Regions from separate parts of the Phyllobacterium sp. 22552 genome, predicted to be linked through region 2. Evidence: riboswitches for the same ligand, from Rfam matches in the RefSeq annotation. Region 2 holds a riboswitch; each other region holds the start of a gene.

Region 1 (3,374 bases), on a different contig from region 2:
GCAATCAAATAGCCCAGCCAGCCTGTAAGGACGACGCCGACCATGGAAAGGATTGCGTTGGCGATTATCGCGCCCACGATCCCGAGTATGATGTTCATGATGACGCCCATGTTGCTCTTCATGAACATCTCTGCAAGCCAGCCCGCAACGCCACCAATGATGATTGCTGCGATCCACCCGATTCCGGCACTTTCCATAATACTCTCCATTTCGTTCATTCCAGATCGTTAATCCGGAAGTGAGTTATTGGTTCCAAGCTCGCGACAGAATTTGCGCCTTATCATGCCTAGAAATTCCGCACCTGCCTAAAAATGTATCAACGTGGCGATTGGTAAAAGCGGTTTTTCTGAGCCGTCAGCATAGCAATGGCAGCTTCAAACTGCAAAAAGCACCGCTAAAAATATCCGGCTAATATGTTTTTCAAATTTTTGCGATCCGGCTGAGCGAATTGGCACGCTGTTTGCATTGTCAATTCTATCTGCGAACTGCGCTCCACGATGCAGGCCTCGCAACCGGTCTGCACAATAAAATATGAGAGAAACGGAATGGCAAAATATAAACTCGAATATATCTGGCTCGACGGTTATGTCCCTTCGCCAAATCTTCGCGGTAAGACGCTGATCAAGGAATTCGACGTATTTCCGACGCTGGAACAATTGCCGCTTTGGGGCTTCGATGGAAGCTCGACAATGCAGGCAGAGGGCAAAAGCTCGGATTGCGTATTGAAGCCTGTTTCTCTTTATCCGGACAGTGAACGCAAGAATGGCGTTCTCGTCATGTGCGAAGTCATGATGCCCGATGGCAAGACACCGCATCCTTCCAACACCCGCGCAACTGTTCTTGATGATGACGGCGCATGGTTCGGCTTCGAACAAGAATATTTCTTCTACAAGAACGGCCGCCCGCTCGGCTTCCCTGAGACAGGTTTTCCTGCGCCGCAGGGCCCATATTATACAGGCGTTGGCTACAGCAATGTTGGCGATATCGCCCGCAAGATCGTCGAAGAGCATCTCGATATCTGCCTGAATGCCGGCATCAACCATGAAGGCATCAATGCTGAAGTGGCAAAAGGCCAGTGGGAATTCCAGATTTTCGGAAAAGGTTCCAAGAAGGCTGCCGATGAGGTCTGGATTGCACGCTATCTCCTGCAGCGCCTGACTGAAAAATACGGCATCGATATCGAATATCATTGCAAGCCGCTCGGCGATACTGATTGGAATGGTTCGGGCATGCATGCCAACTTCTCCACCACCTATATGCGTGAAGTCGGCGGCAAGGATTACTTCGAAAAGGTCATGGCGGCATTTGAGCAGAATTGCGCTGCCCATATCGCCGTATATGGACCGGACAATCATATGCGCCTTACCGGCAAGCATGAAACCCAGTCGATCCACCAGTTCAGCTACGGCATTGCTGATCGCGGTGCATCAATCCGCGTTCCGCACAGCTTTGTAAACAATGGCTATCGCGGTTATCTTGAAGATCGCCGTCCGAATTCGCAGGGCGACCCCTACCAGATCGCGTCGCAAATCCTGCGGACAATTTCTGAAGTGCCGGAAGATGCGGAAGAAGTTCTCGCCGCTTGATCTTGTTTGAATAGTTTGGAATGGCGCGGGCACCAGCCTGCGCCATTTTCTATTGGTGATGCGCCGCATTCAGCCGTTTACCGGTTTCCCCCCGATAAATTTACGCCTGCCCTGTTGACCTCAATAGGTGGGCTGGGTTCTTATAAGAGTGTTCCGGTTCTCCCGTGCTGCAAAGCCGGGAGCTAAGAGGGAAGCCGGTGAAGTGATATTCACCAATGCCGGCGCTGCCCCCGCAACTGTAAACAGCGAGTTGCTGTCGCTTGAATTCGTTCAGGCAAAAGGTCACTGGGATTTCCCGGGAAGGCCAGACAGTAATACTGACCTGTGAGCCAGGAGACCTGCCGAAACATGATGAACGTCCACGGGCGGGGTGTCCCGGTGTGTCGCTTGCAATGGTTTGCCGCAGGCTGACTATCTGCAATCTTCGCGCTTGACCCTTGTTCCCAACAATCGGGGTTAAGCATGATACTCGGCGCCAGTACAAATCAATATAACAACCCACAATCGGTCAACGCGGCAACTGTGCCGGAAGACGTGTTTTTTGCCTGGCTGCTTTCCCGGCCTCGCGGCACCAATATCGTTGCAGCTGCAAGTCAGGAGATTATAAAGCTTGAGGCCTTTGCCGGAAAACATGCGGGGGCAAAACGCCTCCACGAACTGTTCTGTGCTTTGATCGAAGAGAGTCAAAGGCCGGAACTATCGTCGGCCTCGCGTGTGCCCCAGTGAAACGCAAATTGCTCATCATCGGAATTGGCGCGGGCAACCCAGACTACGTGACCATACAGGCAGTCAATGCGCTCAATCAGGTCGATGTGTTTTTCATTCCCGATAAGGGAGCTGAGAAAGAGCAGCTGTCCCGGATCCGTCGGGAAATTTGCGAGCGGTTCATCACCGCCCCAGACTACCGCATGGTGGATTTTGAAACGCCGCTGCGCGAGAAACCGTCCTCGACCTATCGAACAAGTGTCACGGATTGGCACGACAAAATGGAAGCGACCTATGCGCACCTGCTTATGGAGGAGCTTGGCGATGATGAGTGTGGTGCTTTCCTCGTATGGGGTGATCCATCGCTTTATGACAGCACGATCCGCATTCTCGACAGACTTAACGCAAAGGGCAATTTCGAACTGGACTATGATGTCATTCCCGGCATTAGCAGCATTCAGGCGCTCACGGCAAAGCATAAGGTTGTGCTCAATCGAATCGGCGAGTCCATTACGATAACCACAGGGCGCAAGCTTGCCGAAGGTTTTCCGAACAATTCGGAAAGCGTGATTGTGATGCTCGATGGCGAGGGCGCGTTCAAGGCAATTGATGAAGATGTCGATATTTATTGGGGTGCTTACATAGGAACGGAAGACGAGATTCTCATGTCCGGCAAGCTGCGCGATGTCGTTGACGATATTGAGCGGTTGCGAAATGTTGCGCGCGCGCAAAAGGGCTGGATCATGGATACATATTTGCTGAAAAGGTCATATGACGAGATTGGAGAATAGCTGCGATTATAACCGGGGGCGTTTTGGACCTACGCCCTTAAATCGCGGCGGTAGAGCAGCCCCGGTTGCCGCCATCAATAGGTGACTTGACGTAGGCGAGAACAGGCGTCACCCTGTACATGGACTTCGGAGGAGGACCATGGGAACGCAGGATGACGGCTTACATGCCGAGCATATCCAATCTGCCGTGACAGGTGACGCTGCTGCGCAGTCAGCGGTTGTTGCATCGTGGGGGCGTTCAATGCGTCTCTACGGCTTGAAGCCTGATGAGGGCACGCCGCCAAACATGCTG
Region 2 (3,374 bases):
AAGACTTCCTGGGCTGGGGCTGGCGCTATCCGTTTTTCGTTGCTTTCGCTATTAATGTGGTGGCGCTGTTTGCACGGTTGCGAATGGTTGTTACGCCGCAATATGCAAAATTATATGAAAGCAGAGAACTGCAGCCAACGACGGTGGCCAACACATTACAGCATGAAGGTCGCCACGTGGTCATTGGTGCTTTTGCACCGCTTGCGAGTTTTGCGCTCTTTCATATGGTAACGGTATTTCCACTGTCTTGGGTCTTCCTGTTTACGGATCAGGGCCCGGCCCGCTTTCTTTTGATTGAAGCATTCGGAGCGGCTGTGGGCGTCATTACCGTGTTTGCGTCGGGCACGATTGCCGACCGCGTCGGACGCCGGAATTTGCTGGGCGGCACCGCCATAGCCATTGCCGTGTTCAGTGGGTTTGCTCCTCAATTGCTTGATGGCGGCGACATCGGCGAACTGATCTTCATGATCCTTGGATTTATTTTGCTTGGTCTGTCCTTCGGCCAGTCATCCGGCTCAGTGGCCTCGCGCTTCTCAAAGAAGTTCCGCTATACCGGCTCGGCATTGACCAGCGATATGGCATGGTTGTTCGGGGCGGGTTTCGCACCGCTGGTCGCGCTGCTGCTATCTAGCCATTTCGGCCTGATAGCTGCGGGCGGCTATCTGCTCTCCGGTGCTGTGTGCACGCTTATAGCCCTCAGCTTGAATCGTCAGACCGACAATCAGGACGTGTAGTCCCTTCCTCACTCATTCCATTTCGTGCGCAGCGCCAAATTGATTGGCAGCTGTGCATAGTTTCAATTTTGGTTTGATCTAGCTGTTGACGGATTTTTAACATCCACTACTATATATAGTGTTCAAGGTTCTTCCGATTCGTGAGAGTGGGAAGCTAAGACGGGAATACGGTGAGTGGTGCCTTTAAGGTACTGTGATGCCGGAGCTGCCCCCGCAACTGTAAGCGGCTAGCACCTGTTCGATACTGTCACTGGGGCTCTAGGCCCCGGGAAGGCAAGAATAAGTGCGTTGATCTGCGAGCCAGGAGACCTGCCTTGATCTGATGAGTCCACCGGCGGGGTGCCGGAGCGGTCGCGCCAATGCACGAGGATTTTCCGTGTAAAACGCTTCCCTGCCCCTCCACGAGCGAGCAACAGGGTGAAGTGCATGAGAAACCTATCCAGCGCATTGATTGTGGGCGACCCGCCGTAAATCGGGCGGCACTTGAGTAAGTCATACAGTTTTAAACCAAACTAGCTGGCAGCAATCAGAGCTGCCAGACCATGTTCTCACGACCAAAAATCAAATGAGGAAGTCATGAATATTGTCGTTTACAGCAAGCCGGCCTGTGTCCAGTGCACCGCTACGACCCGAGCTCTTGACCGGCAGGGTATGGAGTATGACGTTATTGATATTTCCAACGATCAGGATGCTCTCGAACTTGTTCAAAGTCTCGGCTACCGCCAGGTACCTGTGGTTGTCGCCGGCGAAAAACACTGGGCCGGTTTTCGCCCGGATATGATTAGCACCCTTGCCTGACAGGGATGGGTGTCATGAGTGGGATCGTCTATTTTTCGAGCAGGTCGGAGAATACCCACCGTTTTGTTTCCAAGCTGGGCTTCACCTCACAACGGATACCGATCGGTTCTCATGAAGAGCTGAAGATCAACGCACCCTATATTTTGATCGTGCCAACTTATAGCGGCGATGGCGGCAAGGGTGCCGTTCCAAAACAGGTGATCCGCTTCCTCAACCAGGCGGAAAACCGTTTAAATCTCCGCGGCGTGATTTCCGCGGGTAACAGTAACTTCGGAGCGACCTTCGGGATTGCCGGCGACATCATCTCTGCCAAATGCCAGGTGCCTTACCTTTACAGGTTCGAGCTGATCGGCACGGAGCAGGATGTCGTAAACGTCAAACATGGATTGGAACGATTTTGGACGCGCTCACGCTCGAACGACCAGTGAAAGCCAACGAACCAGTGCTGGATTACCACGCGCTGAACGCGATGCTGAACCTTTATGATGAGGAGGGCAACATCCAGTTCGATCAGGATCGTATGGCGGCGAAGCAGTATTTTCTGCAGCATGTGAACCAGAATACGGTGTTCTTTCACAATTTGCGCGAGAAGCTCGATTACCTGGTAACCGAAGGCTATTATGAGCGCGCGGTGCTTGATCAATATTCCTTCAATTTCATGCGCGATCTGTTCAACCATGCCTATGCGAAGAAATTTAGGTTTCCAACATTTCTTGGCGCATTCAAGTATTACACCAGCTACACGCTGAAGACCTTTGACGGAAAACGCTATCTTGAGCGTTACGAGGACCGCATCTGCATGGTGGCGCTGACGCTGGCGCAAGGAAGTGAAACCCTGGCGCGGGATATGGTTGACGAGATCATTTCCGGGCGTTTCCAGCCTGCAACTCCCACCTTTCTCAATGCTGGAAAGAAACAGCGCGGCGAGCTGGTGTCCTGCTTTCTGCTCCGAATTGAAGACAATATGGAATCAATCGCGAGGGGTATCAACTCGGCCCTGCAGCTCTCCAAACGCGGGGGCGGCGTTGCATTATCGCTCACCAATATCCGTGAAGCGGGCGCGCCGATAAAGCAGATTGAAAATCAGTCATCCGGCATCATTCCAGTCATGAAGCTTTTGGAGGATAGTTTTTCCTATGCCAACCAGCTTGGTGCAAGACAGGGGGCAGGTGCGGTCTATCTGAACGCACATCATCCCGACATAATGCGTTTCCTCGATACCAAGCGCGAAAATGCGGATGAGAAAATCCGTATCAAGACGCTGTCGCTCGGCGTTGTCGTGCCGGATATTACTTTCGAATTGGCGAAGAACAATGAGGATATGTATCTGTTCTCTCCCTATGACGTAGAGCGGGTCTACGGCGTGGCCTTTACGGAAATTTCGGTGACAGAAAAGTACCGTGAAATGGTCGCAGATTCGCGTATCCGCAAAAAGAAAATCAAGGCTCGCGACTTCTTTCAGGTCTTGGCCGAAATCCAGTTCGAAAGCGGCTATCCCTACATCATGTTCGAGGACACAGTGAATCGCGCCAACCCGATTGCAGGGCGCATCACCATGAGCAATCTGTGCTCGGAAATCCTTCAGGTCAGCGAGGCGAGCGAATACAATGCCGATCTGTCCTATAGCGATATGGGCAAGGATATCTCCTGTAATCTCGGCTCGCTGAATATTGCCGCCGCAATGGATTCAATGGATTTTGGCAAAACCATCGAAACGGCCATCAGGGCGCTGAGCGCCGTCTCGGACATGAGCCATATCTCGTCGGTGCCTTCTATCGAAAAGGGTAATGATGACAGCCATGCCATCGGCCTTGGGCAGATGAATCTGCATGGTTACCTGGC
Region 3 (3,374 bases), on a different contig from region 2:
ATCAAGGAAGTGCAAGACCTGATGGATTGTCACCAGATCGAAAGACTCTCTGTCTACCGGCAAGGAATAGACGTCACCTTGACGGACTTGCGCGTTGGCAATGCCGGACTTCTCAAGATTTGACCGGGCAATCGTCAACATGTCGCGATTGATATCGATACCGACACCGCGCAAGTAGAGCGGAGCAAAGAGCTCAAGCAGGCGCCCGGTACCCGTACCGACGTCGAGCATCGCTTGAAACGGTCTTGCACCTATGATCTTGGTAAGGGCCTCTTCCACAGCGCCGTCTGGAACATGCAACGAGCGGATAGCATCCCAGCTTGAAGCATTCGCGCTAAAATAGGCAGCCGCACGTTCACGGCGCTGAAGCTTCACAGAGGAAAGACGTTCAAGGTCACGCTCCAGCAGGGGATCAGAACAATCCAGGCGATCTAGCAGGGAACGGGCAATATCTCCCACAATCAATGATTCCGCCAAACGGAAATAGGCCCAGGAGCCTTCCTGATAGCGGTTGATAAGACTTGCTTCAAAGAGCAATTTCAGATGTCGTGACACTCGCGGCTGAGATTGTCCTAAAATGGATGTGAGGTCGGAAACGGTTAGATCACCACGCGACAACAAAGCAAGAATGCGTAGCCGACTAGGCTCAGCTGCCGCTTTCAACGTATCAACCATCAGGTCGAGATTAAGATTGTGCCGGTCCATAACCAATCCTCAAAAGACATAAAGATATGTTTATGTCATGAGGCGACGATTGGCAAGAGGTTTTTGCCATTGACGACAATTTCTGCCGCGTCTGAAATAGGCGCCAGAATCAAATTAGAAAGACATCAATGAGTGCAGGAACGAACCGTCAGCGTTCAATCAACAAAGCGCTGACCTTGCTTTTACCCGCCGTTCCCTACTCCGATTCGGAACCAATACGCGCGGCCGCAGGTGCGCCCCATATGAAGACCTTGCCGCCGCCGATTGCCGTATGGTTGGCCGCTATTGCCCATGTGCGGCATCAACATACAGACTATGATGCGCTGCGCGACGAAGGCTATGACAAAGAGTCCGCTCGTTTCTTCGTGCTTGATGCGATTAATCGCAAACTGACGGAATGGCGGGCGACACGTCTTCTGGATCCGGATGAGGAAGATCTGAGCTGAGCTGGCCCCAGCCTTCTTCAAAAATAAGGTCCTGTAATTGGATTCTTTTGCGCCAGCCCTTTTTTTCCAGCTCCGGTGCATCAAAAAGCTCGTCGACATAGCCCAGGCATAGATAGGCAACAATCTCAACGTGATCCGGAATACCTAATATTTGGCGCATGTCATTGTCGTGATAGATGCTCACCCAGCCAACGCCAATACCTTCAGCACGGGCAGCAAGCCACAAATTTTGGACTGCACAAACGGTGCTATAGACATCCATCTGGCGGTTGTGGGTGCGACCGAGCACGACCGTTCCACCGCGTGTCCGGTCGCAGGTGATGCATAAATTGACCGGCGCTTTAAGGATGCCTTCCAATTTGAGAGAGGCATACAGCGCCCGGCGTTCATCTTGAAACAGGGCCTTGGCTTCCTCGTTGGCTTTGGCGAAAGCGCGGTGCACTTGCCTCTTGCGGGCCATATCGCGAATTGTGATGAAGTTCCAAGGCTGCATGAAGCCTACAGATGGAGCATGGTGCGCCGCATCGAGCAATCGCATCAAAACATCATAGGCGATCGGTTTTGACAAAAACTGATCGCGGACGTCTCGCCGGGTATAAATCGCCTTATAAACGGCCGCACGCTCATCGTCAGTAAAATCACCCGCTGGAACCGGACTATCAAAAGCTTCGTGCATTGTTTGCTCCTAACAACGCTTGAGGCCCTCGCCGCCGTCCGCGCAGCTTGGGCTATGGGGTCCGGCCGGTCTTCTGACTTGGGTTCAGCTGAACCGTGCGCCTTCCTGTGGCCTCTCGGCCACCGTGGCATAATGCACGGTCATTCCCCTTACAGCGCTGGGCACGTGCCGGATTTTCACCGGCTTCCCGATTCTCCGCAATCGTCTAAATTGCTGGCACCGGACCTGTTTTCTATTCGCCATGAAAAGGCACTTGGCGCAAGCCTTAGACCCTGTAAATCCACTGTTCGGGAATACGAATATCAACTTTTTCACCGGCGCGTATGATCCCGGGCTTTTCAACCCAAGCGACGATACCCCGCGAGCGCTTGGACACGCGTACAAAATCCAATGCAGTGGTGGTTTCGTCAGGAGTACCCGCATGCGAAGCAATAGAACGACCAGCAATCTTGCAGGGCGCATTCTGTCCATCGACTTTCAACGTCACGCCACCTTCAAAAAACATCAGCGATCTGGGTGGTAGCATCGAAAGGGATGGAATACCGGAAATCACCATGTTTCCACCGATCCATTCAGCTTTCAGCTGAGGCAAGCCCATGCCTCCTGCGATCTCGTCAAGCTCGTCGGCACTTAGAATGGAAAGGTGGCGTTCGTTGCGCATCTCGGTGCCACGCGGATACCAAGGCTCACGTCCGCCAGAGCGACGCGTCTGACCCGCGTGAAAGTCACCGACAATACCGTCAAAAGTCAGTTCCAGTGAATCTGTTGGAGAAGTGACAAAATCCCTGTCGAGTGCCTCAAATAGCCCGATCACACGACCACTGACCTTACGCGAAGGGACTATTTCGTCACGATTACCGAACAGGTCAGTCATCATTTGCTCCAAAGAGTTCCCTGCTTTAGAAAAGCGGCAAATTATCTGGCGATTACACCAGCAAAGACAACGGGGAACCTTGCGGTTCCCCATCTATATTTAGCGTGTCAGAGGCTTGTAGCTTGGACGCTTTGGATTGACGCTATCGGGACCGAGACGACGAATCTTGTCGTTTTCATAATCTTCGAAATTGCCTTCAAACCATTCGACATGGCTATCGCCTTCGAAAGCCAGGATATGCGTCGCGAGACGGTCAAGGAACATGCGATCATGGCTGATGATCACAGCGCAACCTGCATATTTTTCCAAGGCATCTTCAAGTGCTGCCAAGGTTTCCGTGTCTAGATCGTTTGTCGGTTCGTCGAGGAGCAAAACATTGCCACCGGACTGAAGCATCTTGGCCAGATGCACGCGGTTACGCTGACCACCAGAAAGATTTCCAACTTTCTGCTGCTGGTCGGTACCCTTGAAGTTGAATGCTGAAACATAAGCGCGGGAGTTCATCTCATGCTTGCCAAGCTTGATGATGTCAGTTCCGCCGGAAATTTCTTCCCAGACATTCTTGTCGGCTTTCAGGTGATCGCGACTCTGATCGACATATCCGAGGTTAACAGTCTCGCCGACGCGAATAGTGCCGGAATCCGGCTTTTCCTGACCGGTGATCATCTTGAAC
Region 4 (3,374 bases), on a different contig from region 2:
TTATCAGCAATACAAGGCGGGATTGCTGAATGCGGTTATGGAGTCGTGGGATATCGTTCGTGCCGATGCGGACATAGTCATCGTTGAAGGAGCTGGATCGCCCGCAGAAATCAATCTGCGATCAGGGGACATCGCCAATATGGGCTTTGCCGTCAAAGCCAATGTGCCTGTGGTTCTGGTTGGCGATATTGATCGAGGCGGGGTGATAGCGTCGATTGTCGGCACGCACGCAATTCTTTCGCCTGAAGATCGGGATATGATTTCCGGTTATCTGATCAACAAGTTTCGTGGCGACATTTCGCTTTTCGATGACGGTTTGAAATCTATCACACAATTTACGGGCTGGCCGTCCTTCGGGGTTGTCCCTTGGTTGAAAGATGCCTCCCGTCTTCCGGCGGAAGACTCGGTTGTATTGGAACGGCTGGTCAAAGGTGATGGGCGGGCGTTGAAAATTGCCGTTCCAGTGCTTGATCGCATTGCCAATTTTGATGATTTCGATCCGCTAATAGCTGAACCGCAAGTCGAGGTCGTCATGATCAAAAGTGGCGAGCGAATCCCTGCAGATGCAGGTTTGGTCATTATTCCGGGCTCCAAATCCACCATTGGTGACCTTCAACGGTTCCGTGAAAATGGCTGGGACCACGATCTTGATCAGCACAGACGCAGAGGTGGTCATATTATCGGCATTTGTGGCGGCTTCCAGATGCTGGGTAAAACAGTATCTGATCCCCAAGGGATTGAAGGAAATATCAGGGAAATTAGAGGTCTTGGTTATCTCGATATCGATACAGTTATGGAGCCGGAGAAGACCGTGCGCAATGTCCAAGCCCGTTCATTGCAGTTTGACATACCGTTGAAGGGCTATGAGATTCACCTTGGTCGAACGACTGGCCCCGATTGCATCCGGCCAGCCGTGAATATTGATGGCATAGCGGATGGTGCAATATCCGCTGACGGCAAAGTATTCGGTACCTATATGCACGGGCTTTTCAACGCGGACGCATTCCGGGCAGCACTTTTAAAGTCCATGGGAATATCTGCTGGCGTTCTCGATTATCACGCTGGTGTAGATGCGGCGCTCGACTCCATTGCAGCGCAATTGGAGTCAGTTCTGGATATCGAGGCATTGTTTGCGCTTAAACGTGTCTGACGGCGTCGGCAGCGATCAAGGTGTCGCAGATTCGTTTGACTTTTAGAGCGCTTGGTGAATAACGTTCAGCAGATGATTGGTTCCCGCATTGGCCAAAGGCCAGGGATCAAAAGGGAATGCGACGGTCGTACCCATTAGGGCGATCCCACCGCAGCCGACCCCGCGACTGTAGAGCGGTTAGGATATATGCCATGCTGAACGCGAAAGCGGACGGCAGTCACTGGGAAACCGGGAAGGCGGCATTTATCTTGCGACCCGCGAGCCAGGAGACCTGCCAATCACAGGGTAATAGTGCCCAAAACCGAGGGGGATTTTCCCTTCTGGCCCTGCACGGAGGTTGTTATGGCTACTGTTCGTACTTCTAATACGATTTCTCTCCCACTCGCATCGCGTCTGACGACGGCTGTTGTGTCATTGCTTCTCGGCGTGTTTATTATTTATGGCGTCGGTCTTTCACATTCTGAAACGCTGCATGACACAGCACACGACACCCGCCATTCATATGGATTTCCTTGCCATTGAGTCTTTGATAGCTGAAATGTTGATTCAGCTATCGACCCTTAAGCATTGAAATAATGATGGTTGTTTGGTCCGGGACCTTTGCAGGTGCCCGGCGTCTCGCTTTTGGAATTGGGGAGTGGACTCCATGTTGGTCAAATATTTGCTGGCTACAATCATAGCCGGTCTGTTTGCCGGAATAATTCTAACACCGGCCATGTATGTAAAAAATGTACCGCTGATATTGCATGCGGAAGAATATGAAAGTGCGGGCGGCGGCGGTCATTCTCACGATACGCCTGCCTCTGCGAGCGAATCTGCGGCGGTTACTCCGCACGAACATGCGGAAGAGGCGGGTCCCGAACTGCCATTTGGTCGTCTCGGTAATACGTTGTTGATCAATCTGGTGGCTGGAGCAGGCTTTGCGTTGATCACTGGTGCTGCGGCGCTTTTCCTCGGTCGTCGCATTACCCTTCAGAACGGAATCTATTGGGGGCTTGCAGGGTTTTTCATCTTCAATTTTGCACCGGCGTTCAGCCTTGCCCCTGAATTGCCTGCTATGCCTGCAGCGGATCTGGCCATGCGGCAGACCTGGTGGCTGATAACTGTCATTCTGACGGCGGGCGGCGTCTATCTGATCGTACTGCGTGAGCAGACTTGGGCTAAGCTTCTTGGTGTTGTATTGATTGTCGCTCCCCATATTTATGGTGCACCGGAAGCAGAAGATCTGACATCAGCGGTGCCTCCGACACTTGCCTCAGAGTTTGCCGTCTCAGCACTGGCAACCAATCTCTTCTTCTGGGTTGTACTTGGTACTGCACTGGGCTGGGCAATTCAGAATTATGCTTCATCGGAGCTTGAGCAGTAATGCAACCGCTGGAACGCGAAATTACCTTTATTCTTGGAGGCGCGCGTTCCGGCAAATCGTCCTTTGCCGAAGGTCTGATCGAATCATCCGGGTGGGATGCTATTTATCTTGCCACCGGCAGAGCGTGGGATGATGAAATGTCCGAGCGAATTGGGCATCATAGAGCGCGGCGCGGATCCCGATGGATTACAGTTGAAGAACCAATTGATCTGGCTGGAAAACTGGAAAGTCTTGCTGGTGTCGAAAAGGCAATCCTGGTCGATTGCCTTACACTGTGGCTGACCAATTTAATGATGGCCGAACGTGATATCGACGCCGAAATTGCACGTCTGATAAACACACTGAGCCATCTCGCGGGTGCCATTGTTCTGGTTTCCAATGAGGTTGGTCTTGGAATAGTACCGGAAAATCGCATGGCACGTGAATTTCGTGATCACGCAGGCCGATTGCATCAAGCCGTGGCTGCCGCTGCGGCAAAAGTCTATTTCGTGGCAGCAGGGCTGCCGCTCAAAATGAAGGGATAACAAAATGCAGGGTCACAAGATTCCGGCAACGGTCATCACTGGCTTTCTCGGTTCGGGCAAGACTACCATGATCCGAAATCTGCTCGAAAATGCCAATGGCAAGCGCATCGCGCTGATCATCAACGAATTTGGTGATCTTGGCGTTGACGGGAATTTGCTCAAAGGCTGCGGTATCGAAGCGTGCCGCGACGAAGATATGATCGAACTTAACAATGGCTGCATTTGCTGCACCGTGGCTGATGATTTCATTCCCACCATGACCAAGCTTCTGGATCGACCTGATCGCTTTGATCATATTGTCATTGAAACGTCCGGTCTTGCTCTTCCACAGCCG

What was found. Region 2 has a riboswitch for cobalamin ahead of nrdH (glutaredoxin-like protein NrdH). Riboswitches for the same ligand answer to the same signal wherever they lie in the genome.
Region 1: another riboswitch for cobalamin. It lies ahead of ACTJI9_RS20110 (hypothetical protein); the one in region 2 lies ahead of nrdH (glutaredoxin-like protein NrdH).
Region 3: another riboswitch for cobalamin. It lies ahead of bluB (5,6-dimethylbenzimidazole synthase); the one in region 2 lies ahead of nrdH (glutaredoxin-like protein NrdH).
Region 4: another riboswitch for cobalamin. It lies ahead of ACTJI9_RS02835 (CbtB domain-containing protein); the one in region 2 lies ahead of nrdH (glutaredoxin-like protein NrdH).

The regions. Positions count from the first base shown of each region.
Region 1 covers NZ_JBQENG010000009.1:107,797-111,170, reverse strand. The annotation lists gene ACTJI9_RS20120 (GlsB/YeaQ/YmgE family stress response membrane protein) at 1-197, opposite strand, end outside; gene ACTJI9_RS20115 (glutamine synthetase beta-grasp domain-containing protein) at 546-1,586, shown strand; cobalamin riboswitch at 1,724-1,946, shown strand; gene ACTJI9_RS20110 (hypothetical protein) at 2,049-2,312, shown strand; gene cobF (precorrin-6A synthase (deacetylating)) at 2,309-3,082, shown strand; gene ACTJI9_RS20100 (sigma-54-dependent Fis family transcriptional regulator) at 3,222-3,374, shown strand, end outside.
Region 2 covers NZ_JBQENG010000007.1:226,606-229,979, forward strand. The annotation lists gene ACTJI9_RS17465 (MFS transporter) at 1-734, shown strand, start outside; cobalamin riboswitch at 843-1,065, shown strand; gene nrdH (glutaredoxin-like protein NrdH) at 1,311-1,532, shown strand; gene nrdI (class Ib ribonucleoside-diphosphate reductase assembly flavoprotein NrdI) at 1,547-1,960, shown strand; gene nrdE (class 1b ribonucleoside-diphosphate reductase subunit alpha) at 1,930-3,374, shown strand, end outside.
Region 3 covers NZ_JBQENG010000001.1:390,010-393,383, reverse strand. The annotation lists gene ACTJI9_RS01990 (ArsR/SmtB family transcription factor) at 1-705, opposite strand, end outside; gene ACTJI9_RS01985 (DUF2293 domain-containing protein) at 834-1,151, shown strand; gene bluB (5,6-dimethylbenzimidazole synthase) at 1,084-1,827, opposite strand; cobalamin riboswitch at 1,874-2,066, opposite strand; gene ACTJI9_RS01975 (MOSC domain-containing protein) at 2,093-2,701, opposite strand; gene ettA (energy-dependent translational throttle protein EttA) at 2,801-3,374, opposite strand, start outside.
Region 4 covers NZ_JBQENG010000001.1:568,094-571,467, forward strand. The annotation lists gene ACTJI9_RS02830 (cobyric acid synthase) at 1-1,150, shown strand, start outside; cobalamin riboswitch at 1,211-1,443, shown strand; gene ACTJI9_RS02835 (CbtB domain-containing protein) at 1,493-1,672, shown strand; gene ACTJI9_RS02840 (CbtA family protein) at 1,797-2,516, shown strand; gene cobU (bifunctional adenosylcobinamide kinase/adenosylcobinamide-phosphate guanylyltransferase) at 2,516-3,040, shown strand; gene cobW (cobalamin biosynthesis protein CobW) at 3,045-3,374, shown strand, end outside.